DNA from 2 places in the Endozoicomonas gorgoniicola genome. Region 2 is predicted to be linked to the other one. Evidence: riboswitches for the same ligand, from Rfam matches in the RefSeq annotation. Region 2 holds a riboswitch; the other holds the start of a gene.
What was found. A riboswitch is a leader RNA that binds a small molecule or an ion and turns the genes downstream of it on or off. The one in region 2 is predicted to bind thiamine pyrophosphate.

Region 1 (7,050 bases), 5.1 Mb from region 2:
CTTTTTTGTCGATTGTCTTAAGAGCGAGAGACTGCAATTTCTCAAACGCGCTATTGAAAACGCTCTGGTAGGTTGCCAGAGCCTCTGCATCCTCATCAGACGCCTGAGCTTCCTGTATCCATTGGGGCAGGAGCGTCAGCAGTCTGCCAAGCTCTTTAACCGAGCTGTCCAGCGTTGCTTTAAACGCTTTGGCTGTTGACTGTTTTACGTTCTGTGTCAGGGTTGCCAGTAGTTGTTCCGGGTTTTCAGAAGGTGGATCGCCGGGCAGCGGGGTTGTGTCCGGTAGAGTGGATGTTGTTGATTCCTGTTTTGGTTCAGGCAGGGTCGTTGAGTCGTTTAATTGCGCTTTGGTTTCTGAGATGACGCCTGTTGCCTTTGACATCAGGGTTCTGAGCTGAGCCATGCTGGCGTGCTGATTTTTTTTCCCAAACTGCCATTGCATCGACGCCTCTAATTCGTTCAGTTCGTCCAGTATGGGGGATAGCGCATTGTTGCGTACCATCACTTCGTCAGCGTTTTGCTTCTCGATACGGCCTTCGACAACCAGATGCGCAACTCGCTGTCTGTAGTGATTGAACAAGGTACTAAGACTGTTTCTGATGGTGTTGACAGCTTGCTTTAACCGGGAGCGTGGTATGACTGATTCTGACTTGCCGGACAGGTCTGCCACGATGTCAAAATACCGGTTTTCTATTTCCAGAACCTCTATGTCCCAGTCATCCAGGGAGCGGTTTGCTGTATGGTCTGCCTCCGGGGACATGTACTGGGGATTGTCACTGTGGGGATGGACAGAACGACCTTCGCCTGATACCTGAAATACGCCCTCCGGGGCGGCTTGTGATTCCTTGCCATCTTTTATCGAAGGCTTGGGGGTGGAGGAAGATCTTCCAGCAGAAGGTATCGACATGGTGACATTCCAGAGGTTGGTTTTTATTGTTCTTTATGATTGTCGGCAGACCGCTTTGATTTCGGATATTCTCAGGCGTATTTCATCTAAACTTCAGCTTGTTTTAGTTTGATTGGTCATTATTATGTCTGGTAACCACTCAGCCACTCAGCTTCACCCCCGCAATATTCATCAGGGTTGCTACAACTTTGACGATCTCTGCTCCATTCATCCGGAGCTTGAAGCCTTTGTTAAAGCGGACCCCAGTGGGGATAAAACCATTAATTTCTCTGATCAACAGGCGGTGGTCTGCCTGAATCAGGCACTATTGAAACAGCATTACCAGATTCAGCACTGGTCGATTCCATCGAATTACCCCTGTCCCCCCATTCCCGGCCGGGCAGACTATATCCATTATGCGGCCGACCTTCTGAAGTCGGTGAAACTGGGTAAAACCCCGGTAAAGGTTCTGGATATTGGCACCGGCGCTAACCTGATTTACCCCATTATTGGCAGTCAGGTCTATGGCTGGCACTTTGTTGCCAGTGATATTGACCCGGTCTCGGTTGAGTCGGCAAAGACGATTGTTAACAGCAATAGCAACCTGTCAGACAAGGTGGATGTTGTCCTGCAAAACAACAGTCAGCACTTTTTTAAAAACATCATTAAGAAAACGGACCAGTTTGCCCTGACCCTGTGTAACCCGCCTTTCTACGCTTCTAAAAAAGAAGCGGAAGCAGACACACTACGGGAATGGAAAAACCTGAAAAATTCAGAGGTCGAGCGTGGCAGCCAAATGCAGGTTGACAGCGAAAAACAGCTTAACTTTGGTGGGCAAAGCAATGAGCTATGGTGTGATGGGGGTGAGATTCGCTTTCTGAAAGATATGGTGAAAGAGAGTGCTGAATTTGCCGAGCAGGTGTTCTGGTTTACCAGTCTGGTGTCTGAAAAAGACAACATTACCCCTTTACGTCAAATGCTGGTAGATGTGGGTGCCATGCAGGTGAAATTGAGGGCGACGAGCCAGGGGCAAAAGATCAGCCTTATGCTGGCATGGAGTTTTATGATGGTTGAGGAACACCGTAACCCTGAGTCGCTTTAATCGGAACACACGCGCCTGTTGAGCTGGGCGCGTGTGTTCGCAAAGCTCAAGTGTCCCAGTCACCGTAAAAGTTCCCACTGTGGAACTGTGGGGGAGGATGTCAACTAAACTATACTGTTGACCCAGTGACGCAGGGTGCCTGTTTGATGTGTAAGTTATCAGGCTGAGATCATACCTGTTGAACCTGATCCGGTTAGTACCGGCGTAGGGACAGTCGAGATGTCGCCAGCTTGTTTATTCAGCTCTCCCAGATGCGTTGCTATTCCGTTCATATTTATATTGGAAATTAACGCATGTCAGATATTGTTATCTCAAAAACAGACAACTCCAGACTTTCCCTGTTGCTGAACTGGTACGCCAACCCCTACCACACTCCTATTTTTATGGCACATTATCTGGGGTTTTATGAAGAAGAAGGGCTTTCGCCTGCCATCATGGAAACCACCGACCCTTCTGATGTAACAGACATAATTGGTCAGAACAAAGTGGATATTGCCCTCAAGGCGATGATTCATACCTATGCGGCCAGGGCTAAAGGGTACAAAGTGGTCTCAACCGGCACACTGTTCCATGAGCCGCCAACAGGCATTATCTTTTTGAAGTCCAGTGGCATCAATGGCTTTGAAGATATCCGGGGTAAAAGGATTGGGTATATTGGGCGCTTTGGGAAAATTATCATTGATGATCTGGCCCGGCGGGCAGGCATTGAACCGAATGCCTATGAAACCGTTCGGGTTGGAATGAATATGACCGACGCCATTCTGCAGAACCAGGTGGATGCCGGCATGGGAATAGGCTGTTTTCAACAGGTGGAACTGGAACAGGTCAGTGGGCAGGAAACCGGAATCCTTCGGGTGGATGAGCTGGCTGGTCTGGGTTGCTGTTGTTTCTGCAGCATTCTGTTTCTGGTCAATGAAGAATACCTTGTGAATCATAAGGACGAGGTTCGCCGCTTTATGAAGGCAACCCAGCACGGTGTTCAGTGGACGCTGGAAAATCCGGAAAAAGCCTGGGACCTGCTGTGCCAGAACATTCCCCGCTTAAGAAACGACACTTTCCGCAAGATATACATCAGCTGTCTTCCTTATTTTTCAAGGGATCTGGTCAATGTTGACCGCGACTGGGATAAGGTGGGTCGTTATGCGCAGGAACTGGGCATTACCGATGAGTCCATGCAGGCTGACAGCTGTTACAGCAATGAGTATCTGCCGGAAAGGCCCTATGCCGCTTTCCAGCCTGTGGATGGCAGTTACCTTTCTGAGGTGAGAGCTTCCTGATCCTTTCTGTTCTTTACTCTCTGCTTTTAACATTGGAAGCCTGTTAGCAGGCTTCCTTCCTTCGAACAGGCTTTCCTGCCCTTAACCCTGTTTCTCAAGCAGCGCAGTGGCAGGCTGGAAATAATTGTTCTTCAATTCGTTCCCCCGGATGGTTGGGGACCTCTTGACAGGCGAGGCTGCATCTCGGGGGGTGGCTCTGAAATTCCCATGACTTTGAGGGTGCCAATCAATCGGTCAAGATAGTCCGGATCTGGATAGTAGTGGCCATCCGTAGGATTGCCGCTGCCATGAATTTTGGATTTCTGGGGTGGGTCGCCCCAGATAACCACATTATCCCTTTGGCGACTGAGTGAAGTTCCGAATGACAGAACAAACCCTCTTTTGTAGGCTTCCAGCAGCATAAAAAAGGCTTTTCTTCCCTTTTCGGTATCAGGTATGAACGCTTTTCTATCATCCTTGACGTAATCAACAGCCGCTTCCTGCCCAGGTTCCCGGTACTGACCGGCGGGGGTTGAGTAATCAATTTCAAAAAAACGGTCATAACATTCGTTTGCCAAACATGAGTGCCGGATGCTTTTCCAGGTTAGTGATCCTGAAGGTTGCGGACCCTGCCGGTCCACCAGGTGCCGCCGGCACATTGGGCAGTTACCCGAGCTGGTGGTTAATGCTCTGCTGAGGCAGGATTTATGAATATTTTTGCGGCAACAGGGCGCCTTTAAAAATGGAGAATCCGGATTGTCAGCGAAGTCTTCAAAACAGATAGGACACTCTTCTAACGGTTCAGTGGTGCTATGTACTGGCTGAAACTGATAAGTGGATTTTGCTAAGTCGGCTCCCGGTCCATCAATTCTGACGTAGTCAATCCGTCCCGAGGGTTCTACCAGGGCTGAGGGCGAAGCATCAGATACCTTCAAATTTTCGTAAATGGAAAAATCACTGCCCAATGGCAAGGCTATTTCATGAGGTCGTAATTTAATGTTGGGCAGTAACCGTAAGTTATCACCAAGGGTATCGAATGATGGAATTATCTTTTCTTGATTTTTTAACGTTTTCACCAGTGCCGGAGTGACCTCGCTATTGTCAATTGTGCCTGTCAACAGGGGCACGCCCTGATGCAGGTAATGATCGTATAAAGTATCAAATAGCAAGAACTCTTCAGTGGAAGCGGATATATAGATCAGCTCAAGCAGCGACATCTGGGGAATCTTCAGGTTTTGTTCAGTATAAGGCCATGGGGCAAATATTCCTGAGTGAGTACGAAGTGCCTCGGCCATTTTGTGGCTAATGTCTTCCTTTAATCGCCTCTGTACCCTGATCCAGTTTATTCTCTCAGAGGCTATTTCAACAAAAGGTCGCGGAGTATTTTGTTGGGTGTATTCCCTCATAGTGCCTTTGCCGCATTCTATGGGGGTGTGGTAATTCCAGCGAGTGGGTAAATCTTTTATGGCAGCGACCCGGTTGGAAATGGCTCCTTCATCTTCCTGCCTGATAAGCTTTTTCAGTGTGCTCCAGAGCTTGTAATTGATGCCTTCAGCTTCAGGTCTCAGGGTTTTAACGGCACTTAATATGTGGGCGTAGAGGGTATGTCTTTTGTTTATATCGAACACTTCATTGGGGTATAGCAGGGCTTTCTGTATGTTATCACGCAGACCGGCAGGTGCTGATTTTATAAAATCTGTAAATTGTATAGTAAAGGGGTAATCCATTGAATGGTGGCACCTGAAAGCATGATAGATAGCCGCAAAGGAAAGTAGTATTGTTTCACTGTCGTCAAACTCTATTCCTACGCTTTCAAGTAACTGACGATAGGCCGAACTGACCAGAACGGAACGGATAAGGACTCCCCTGAGTTCGTTGCCAAGTAGCAGAATATCTCTACCCAACTCATTCGTGTGCTGAGCATGGAGTTTATCTTTTGTCTGATAATAAAAGGTTAGTAACTCAATAAAACGACTGATGTTATCTGCAAAACACTCGCTGTTCATCAGGTTCGGTAGAAGAGTGCCTGCAGCGAGATGACTTCTGAAGTAACCAACATAAGATTGCTGGTTTAAATAGTCCATTTCCTGGAATAAATCTAATGGGGTGTCAGAATCGGTGGTTTTGAGTGCCTGCTCAAGACGAACCATACCTGTAGCAAGACCAGTAATGATGTCGAAAAAGTTGTCTGGCATTATGTCTGGTGGAAATTCAGGCAACTGAAAGTGGCGTTTGAGATATAATTCTTTACTCAACCATTCCCGGAAACTTTTTAGAGAGCCAAGCTGCCGAAATGCCCCTATCCCGTCGTGCATTATAATGGGAAGGTCTCCTTCTGCACCCGCGTTAATCAGTTCGTTTACCGCAATAGTCAGTTCGGGGATACTCTGTCGGTTCATCATGACGACGGCTTTTGCAGCACTCGCTTCTTTTCCGTCGAAATTACCAATCACCTCGTTGTGGCGTCCATATTGGGAAGGGCATCTTGATAGGGAAGGGAATCTTGACCTGCGTATACCTTCCATAAAATCGCCGGACTCAGCAATGTGTCCACTGGTTTCTGTTACAACTCTCAATGAACGATGAATAATACGTTCTTCTTCCAGCTTATTAATCAGGGATCGTTTGTTGGGGTGGTTTTTTACTTTCCTTCCCTCAGGCGTCTTGCAACTGTTTAACCCTGTTTCCAGATTATTTTTAGACTGGGTAAAAGCGTTGCTTTTAAAGTGCGCTTTTGTTTCTATCGCCTCTGGCGAATAGGCAAAGCCCACACCAGTATGTGCAGTTTCAGGCATAAAGGGGGTGCCATAGCCTGGTGTCACCAGAGAGGCCGATACCCATCGAGGGGTTCCTTTTTTTTCAAAAAAATCCTTCATAGCCTGATCGAAACTGCCGGTATCTCTCAGGCTATCCTTAACCAGCATCCTTACAATAAGCCCGTGCCTATTGAACTCGTTATTAAGACGGTTCCATTTGAGGTTGGTTTCCTTGAGCATTTGCTCGTGAGGCTTCTGCTCTGCGGTTGCACCATTCGCATCATCAGGAAAAATGGCAGAGTTGCTGCTAATCAGATGTGCATCAAGGGGGTTTTCTTTTAAACCTGTGATGGATGTTGAGTCACTGCGCGTTATACAAGACATGCAAAAAGGCACTTTGCCTCCATCCTGTTTTGTAAAGCCCGGGAATAATCGATTGTCGCAGTGATCATTAGAACAAGCGGGGAGGTTGGACGATGCTAAAAACGGTTGCATATTCTGACTAATAACTTGCAGGAGTGATTCATCAATAGCCCATAACGTAGTATCCCCCTGTACTTTACAGTCGGGGCAATCGGCTTGCCCTGATGCTCCCAAAAGCCTGTAGCAGCTCTGGCAGAGGTATATAGAATTCTGATCGCATTCACATAATCGCTTGTGAGGGAATAGTGGTGGACCTCCGCAGTGGTTACATTTGACCTCAGAGTCCTTGAAATAACCCAGCAGCCCTTTTAGGGCCTCCTGAGAGGGACGGAGGGTTGACGACGATGGTGAGGAAGTATCGACGGCGTAGGCACCATAGTCCTCTGGGTCAACCATATGAAACCGGTAGGTGAGAGGGTTTATCGCCTTAAACAGGGCGGTGAATCGTATCGATTTTGGGACAATTTCTGTGACAGACCTTTCTGGTAATAGAGCTTTGATTAAATAGCCGACAGGCGATTCTGTTGGAATGTTGGAAGGGACAAAGCTCTGGATGACTTGCGATTGTTCAGGTACGTCATAGGGAACAATGGGGTGGTCATTGGTGTCAGTGAAATGAGAAGGTGA
Region 2 (7,050 bases):
GTGCTACGGCTGCCAGATCCTGAGCTGAATATTGCCCTGCCATGCTGGTGTCAACAAACGTCATTCCCGTTGTTGATAACTGAGCGCCCAGAATGGGGCCGCCCAAAAAAACCAGTGCTTTTAGTTCTTTACTGTATCGTCCAAGCAATGGTGATGTATTTTTAGTAAGAGTTGATGTCATTTTTTCTCGCTGATGATTCAGCTTTTGCCATTCAATCCCGGTGCAAAAGCCAGTCTATTCTATCAATGCATTGAATAGATACCGATGGTATTGTTCATACGGTTCATGGGACTTTTACTTAAGTGGAACGCAATGCCGGAACTGCCCGAAGTTGAAACAACCCGCCGTGGCATAGAGCCTCATATTTCTGGTCAAACTATCAACAATGTAGTGGTACGCAACCCGAAACTGCGCTGGCCTGTTCCAGACCGCCTGCCAGAACTGCTGACAGGCAAGGTTATCCAGTCGGTCAAACGCCGGGCAAAATACCTGCTGCTTGAAGTCAAAGGCGGTAACCTGCTGATTCATCTGGGCATGTCGGGCAGCCTGAGAATAGTCAACAAAGGAGAGCCTGTTAAAAAACACGACCATGTTGATATAATTTTCAGCAATGGTGCCTGCCTGCGTTACCACGACCCCCGCCGTTTTGGTGCAGTATTGTGGAGCAACGCCCCTGTCAGTGAACATAAACTGCTCAATAAACTGGGGCCTGAGCCCCTGAGTGACGATTTTTCACCCAGCCTGCTCTATCGTCTGTCACGAAATAAATCCCAGGCAGTAAAAACCTTTATCATGGATAGCCATGTGGTCGTTGGCGTTGGTAACATTTATGCCAATGAAGCGCTGTTTAAGGCGGGTATTCGCCCGGACCGGCCAGCGGGGAAAATTTCCAAAGCTCGTTATGAACGCCTGACGGATTGCATCAAAACCACTCTGGCAGACGCCATCAGGCAGGGAGGAACCACCCTGAGGGACTTTGTCGGCGGTGATGGAAAACCCGGTTACTTTAAACAGCAGCTCACCGTTTATGGTCGTACCGGTGAGCCATGTACACGATGTCAGTCGCCTGTTGTTGAAAGCAGGCTGGGCAATCGAAGTACATTTTATTGCAAAAAATGTCAGCGCTGAGGCATAACCCCAGCCCCCCTAAACAGATTTAACACAGTTTTAATGGATAAAAATCAGCTACACCCCCATCCGGTAAAATCCGCTATTGGTCGCTTTATTCTTCGAATTTTAGGTAACTGGAGCATTGAAGGCCGCCCCCCTGCTGTCAGTAAATATGTGATTATTGTCGCTCATCACACCTCTAACTGGGACTTCGCTGTCGGCATGGGCGTCAAGCTGGCGCTTGGGCTGAAACTGCAGTTTTTTGCCAAACACTCACTGTTCTTCTGGCCTCTGGGTGTGCTGATGCGGGGATTAGGCGGCGTTCCTATCAAAAGGAATGAGTCCCTGAACCGGGTAGACGCCAGCATTGAGCAGATCAAAAAAGCGGATGAGTTCGTGCTGGTTATCACCCCGGAAGGCACCCGCTCGAAAGTAGAACGCTGGAAGACTGGCTTTTACCATATTGCCAAAGGGGCAGAGATACCCATCATCCCTGTTGCCTTTGATTTCAAACACCGAAAAGCAGTCTTTGGTAATCCACTGCCCATCACGGATAACAAAGAACACGACATCAAAGAGATGCACCGTTTCTTTCTGCCTTATCAGCCCAGACACCCTGAACTGGGCTGTAACGGTCCTTTCAGGCAATCATAACAGTCTTTAAAGACAGTCCGGGGCAGGGGTACGTTGAGAACTTTTCGCTATCCCTGATCCGGAATAAATCCGCTTAACCTTGCTCCAGTCAAGCGCAGTCTGGGCATAAGGGTTATTGCCATAAAATATGTAAGCCTTGCATAGATTTTTGTAAGTAACCTGAACGCCCCCGGATTCTGGCAGCAACACCATTTGTGTCGTTTCTGATATTTCTTCTTCCGTTAAAGCGCAGCACCGGGCTCTTGCTACATGCACGACTGGAAGCTGGTCAAAAGCAGGAATGTTCTGCCCACGCTCAAACTGTTGCCAGGCTGGCCAGTTTTGCAGATACTCCTCAAGTGCCTTTTCCGTACACTCATTCTCAATGGATTCCTGAATCTCTTTTTTACGGCTTTCATCCAGCTCAAAGCAATAGGCTGACTCAATTTCCTTCGTCAGCCCTGGCAAGTTGAACGTCTTCTGAAAAGCGAGATGCAACGACAGCTCTACATCAACATCATCCAAACTTTCTTCGTTCGCAAGCTGGCAGGCATACTCCCTGATCTTCGCAAGGTACACCATCTGTCTGGCTATTGATTTTAACTCATCAGGGTCATTGCATTCCTGCGCTCGCTTTTCAGACTGCACCAGCTGTACCAAAGCCTCAAGATCATGTAGCGCAAGAATGACCCGGTCACCGCAGGACGTGACAGCGTAGTACATAATATCAAGGGCTCGCTCTCTTGTTTCAGTATCAGAAACATCAGATATAAGGGGGAATATATTCAGAACCCGCTGCGCCAAAAGGTCAGAGCGAGATGAATTTTGATACTCAGCCGTTCTGGTAAGGTGTTCCAGGAATTCAATCAGAATGCCTCTCTCGAATTCCTTAAGATGTCCGATATCCGGGGCTATTTGCCCGGATTCAGCGATCTTGCTCCAAAAGTCAAACGCTTCAGTAAAGTCATCAAATATATCATCAGGCGCGTTGCCCAGTGGCTGGCAATCAAAAATTATATTCTTGTTACGAAGTCGACTCTTCTCGTCAAGGCGCTGAATGCTGTCCCAGTTATCTAATGTTATATACCGGATTCTGTTATCCCCACCGTCTCGCTGCGTCATAATGTGTTCCGGCAGGGGAGAAAGGCGCTTACAACCTGACAAAACAATATTTCCACCGACTTTGAAGTCTTCCGAACACTCAGGAAGCCCTCTAAGCTGATAACAGCTCGATAAATCAATATCATCCTCAACTTCAATCTGTTCCAGTCGCTTCAGCCTTGCACAACCAGCCAGATAGACACTGCCTTTGCATTGAGTCTTTCCTGTCCAGGTTTTCAGGCCACTGCATCCCGCCATGTTAATATTTCCATGGACTACCATCATCCCAGTTTGGTCAGTGAGTTCAGTACACTCACAGGCCTCAAAATCTTTCAAAACAATGAGCGTTTTGCCCAGAGTTCCAAGGCTATAGCAATGAGTTATCAAGCAGTCGTCCTGAACAAACAGATTTTGGGGAAAATCCCTGAGCCCATAACAATCCTCAAGATTCAGTTCACCCAAAACAATGAGGTTATCGGGCAAGGTTTTAAATCGGGTATCGCCAGACAGGTCAATATCACCTTTCACTACGTAACAGAGATCCGGAGAAAAAGCCTTTCTGCTTAAGAGCATTTCTTTAAACCGCTCAGCAGAAAGAATCTGGATACTATCAATGTCTGAAGATATTGCAGTGTCTGAAGATATTGCAGTGTCTAAAGATAGTGTGGGATCGCCTTCAACAAATGATAATGACTCTTCATTACCGTGCTGCTGCAAGAAAGCCTGAAAAGCATGCTCCCCCGCTGAAGGATGAACATTCTCCAGCCCTTCAAAAAAGCTATTTTGACCAGGGTTCACATAAGTAGCCGCAGAGGCAGAGGGAGTCACTTTACGATCCTGACAAGGGCTGGCGGTATCAACCTCGTCGGCAGCAGGCAGCAACCTGCCCTGGTTTTTAAGGGTAATGCGACTACCACTGGCTGAGGGCTGTTCATAGTCTGAGTCAGCTTTGCCTGAGGCAACTGCGCCTGAGGCAACTGCGCCTGAGTCAACTGTTTTCATTGGGGATGACGGCAGTGGGAATAAAGAGTCGCAACTTCCTGTATGCACCTGAAATACTCCTTTTGCTTTTTAACAGAATGCTTATCGTCAGGTTCGACAGGCTGAATCACATTTAGTTCCAGCCAGTTCAGCGGCTTCAGCCCTGAAATTCGATCAGAAATTCACTTAGCCGGGAATATAGACACGCCCCGCCAAACCCAATAGACTCGATTCGTTGGTTGGGGTGTGGTCTGTAAAGACCGCTGAGAAATACCCATTGAACCTGAACCAGATAATACTGGCGTAGGAAACCGACGAACAAGCGATGCATCGTTACCTTATACACAGGTGCCTTTTATCGCTTGCCTCAACGTTTCCATCGTCAGTTCGGAAGGAGTAAACCGGACCGATGATAACTGATAAAACCCTCTCCACTCCCATTGCCCTGACCATTGCCGGATCAGACAGCGGTGGCGGTGCCGGAATTCAGGCTGACCTGAAAACTTTCTCGGCTCTGGGTGCCTACGGCTGCAGTGTGATTACTGCCCTGACTGCCCAGAATACCCGGGGTGTTCAGGGAATCTTCGACGTTGACCCCGCCTTCATTCATCAACAGCTTGATTCTGTTCTGTCCGACCTTGACGTAAAAGCCGTGAAAGTCGGTATGCTCAGCCAGCCGGAAGTGATTGAAACCGTTGCTGAACGTATTGAGCATTATCAGGTAAAACGTCTGGTGGTTGATCCGGTCATGGTGGCTACCAGCGGTGACGTTCTGCTGCAACGGGAAGCGATTAAAACCCTGAAAGAAGTCCTGATCCCTAAAGCCTCCCTGATTACACCTAACCTGCCCGAAGCCGCTGTTCTGCTTGATCAGGACAAGCCGGAAAATACCCGGCAGATGCTGGATATGATTGAACCCCTGCTGGAGCTGGGCGCTAAAGCTGTACTTCTGAAAGGCGGTCATCTGACAGGCAGCCAGGTGGAAGGCGGCAAGGCTGTAGACTTTTACCACGATGGTCAGTCCCTGCACCGCCTGGAATCTTCGTGGACGGAAACCGACAACACTCATGGCACAGGCTGTACCCTGTCTTCCGCCATTACAGCACTGCTCGCACAAGGCTTCAGCATGAGCGAAGCGGTTCAGGGCGGTAAAGAATACATTGCGGCTGCCATTGCCAAAGCTGACGAGTTAAACATTGGACAGGGGCATGGCCCGGTACACCACTTCTACCGGAACTGGTGATGTTTGACGTTATTATCAAAAATGCCTCACTGTCGTACGACAGCAAACCTGTTTTTACCGGACTGAATTTAACCCTTAAGGGTGGGCAGTGGACCTGCCTGCTCGGGGGCAGCGGTGTTGGCAAAACCAGTCTGCTGCGGTTTATTGCCGGTCTGGATGTCAGTAGTCAGGATGTTTCTGTATCGGGTACCGCACTGTGCCAGGATGGTTTTGAGCTGAACCAGCGCATCGCCTGGATGGCGCAACAGGATCTGCTGCTGCCCTGGTTTTCGGTTCTCGACAACATCACCCTCGGGCAGCGCCTTCGCAGCCCGATGCTTCGTCGCCAGAAAGTAGCTTCTGAGCATCTGGAACAAGCGAAAGACATACTCAACCGTGTGGGTCTCAGTGACAAGGTGCAGGAGCTGCCACAGAACCTTTCCGGAGGTCAGCGACAGCGGGTTGCACTGGCACGCACACTGATGGAGAACCGCCCGGTGGTGTTGATGGATGAACCCTTTGGCGCCCTGGATGCCATCACCCGGCTGAACCTTCAGGACCTTGCCTGCGAACTGCTGCATAACCGTACAGTGCTGCTGATCACCCACGACCCTCTGGAAGCCCTGCGTCTGGGGCATCAGGTCTACCACCTGCAGGGACACCCTGCCCGGTTGACCGACCCCATTGTTCCTCCCGGCGCGATACCCCGTTCACTGGACGACAGTCAGCTGATGTCCCTGCATGGTCAGTTGCTGGAGCGGCTACGTCATGAGGAGGCTGCCTGATGATACGCCCCCTGATTGTTGTACTGGGTTTACTGCTGGGCTGGGAAACCCTGGTTCGGGTGCTGGAAATACCCAGCTATATTCTGCCCGGCCCCACACAGGTTGCCCTCAGTATACACGACAATGCAAGCCTTCTTTGGGACAACACGCTGATCACCATGAGCGAGATGCTGCTCGGTCTGGGTCTTGGCGTCAGTTTTGGTGTTCTGCTGGCTTTATTGCTGGTGTATTTCACCAGCCTGCGTCCATGGCTGCTGCCATTACTGTTGATTACCCAGGCTATCCCTGTGTTTGCGCTGGCGCCCATTCTGATGCTCTGGTTTGGTTACGGGCTGGCATCCAAGGTGGTGATGACCATCCTTGTGATTTTCTTCCCGGTGGCTACCTGCTGTTATGACGGCCTGCGCCACACCAACAAAGAGTGGCTGGAAATGGCTCACACCATGGGCGGCAACGGCTTTGCCGTTCTCCGTTATATCCGCTGGCCTGCTGCCCTGCCAGCACTGGCATCGGGGTTGCGGGTTGCCGTCGTGGTGGCTCCGATTGGCGCCGTCGTGGGGGAGTGGGTCGGTTCCAGTGCCGGACTGGGTTATATGATGATGCAGGCTAATGCCCGACTCTGGGTAGACCAGATGTTTGCAGCCCTGGCTGTTCTGGCCACCTGTACCGTCAGCCTTTATTTCATAACGGACCATTTGCTGAAGAAGTGGATTCCATGGCAAACGGAAACGACCCGGTAAAACCACTCTCTAAGGGAAGAGGCTGGAAAGAATATACCATCGTCATCCCCGCCTTCGCGGGGATGACGTTCTTCCGGTAAGTTCTGTTCTGCCACTTTCTAAAACTGAAAGAGACTAATAATAGATTAGGATTTGAAACGTGTTTAAACGACTATTGTCATTCATAGTAATGCTGTTGCCGATGGTGGTAACAGCAGCCCCGGTTGAGAAAAACAAAGACCTGACCCTGATGCTGGAATGGTTTATTAACCCCGACCATGCCCCCATTATTGTGGCGCAGCAGAAGGGTTATTTTAAACAGGAAGGTCTTAACGTCACCATTCAGGAACCGGCTGACCCGAACCTGCCCCCAAAACTGGTGGCAGCAGGTAATGCTGACATTGCGGTGTATTACCAGCCTTCCCTGCATTATGCCGTGGATTCAGGGCTTCCTCTGGTCTGGGCTGGCACTCTGGTGGCGACCCCTCTGGATGGCCT

Region 1: it holds a riboswitch for thiamine pyrophosphate, as region 2 does, so the genes downstream of both, NX722_RS01445 (ABC transporter substrate-binding protein) here and thiD (bifunctional hydroxymethylpyrimidine kinase/phosphomethylpyrimidine kinase) in region 2, are expected to answer to the same signal.

What each region holds. Positions count from the first base shown of each region.
Region 1 covers NZ_JAPFCC010000001.1:315,043-322,092, forward strand. The annotation lists gene NX722_RS01435 (hypothetical protein) at 1-907, opposite strand, end outside; gene rlmF (23S rRNA (adenine(1618)-N(6))-methyltransferase RlmF) at 1,032-1,988, shown strand; TPP riboswitch at 2,110-2,217, shown strand; gene NX722_RS01445 (ABC transporter substrate-binding protein) at 2,282-3,265, shown strand; gene NX722_RS01450 (RING finger domain-containing protein) at 3,397-7,050, opposite strand, start outside.
Region 2 covers NZ_JAPFCC010000001.1:5,461,166-5,468,215, reverse strand. The annotation lists gene NX722_RS24575 (MATE family efflux transporter) at 1-181, opposite strand, end outside; gene mutM (bifunctional DNA-formamidopyrimidine glycosylase/DNA-(apurinic or apyrimidinic site) lyase) at 314-1,129, shown strand; gene NX722_RS24565 (1-acyl-sn-glycerol-3-phosphate acyltransferase) at 1,172-1,765, shown strand; gene NX722_RS24560 (NEL domain-containing protein) at 1,772-3,847, opposite strand; TPP riboswitch at 4,057-4,153, shown strand; gene thiD (bifunctional hydroxymethylpyrimidine kinase/phosphomethylpyrimidine kinase) at 4,236-5,069, shown strand; gene NX722_RS24550 (ABC transporter ATP-binding protein) at 5,069-5,833, shown strand; gene NX722_RS24545 (ABC transporter permease) at 5,833-6,573, shown strand; gene NX722_RS24540 (ABC transporter substrate-binding protein) at 6,713-7,050, shown strand, end outside.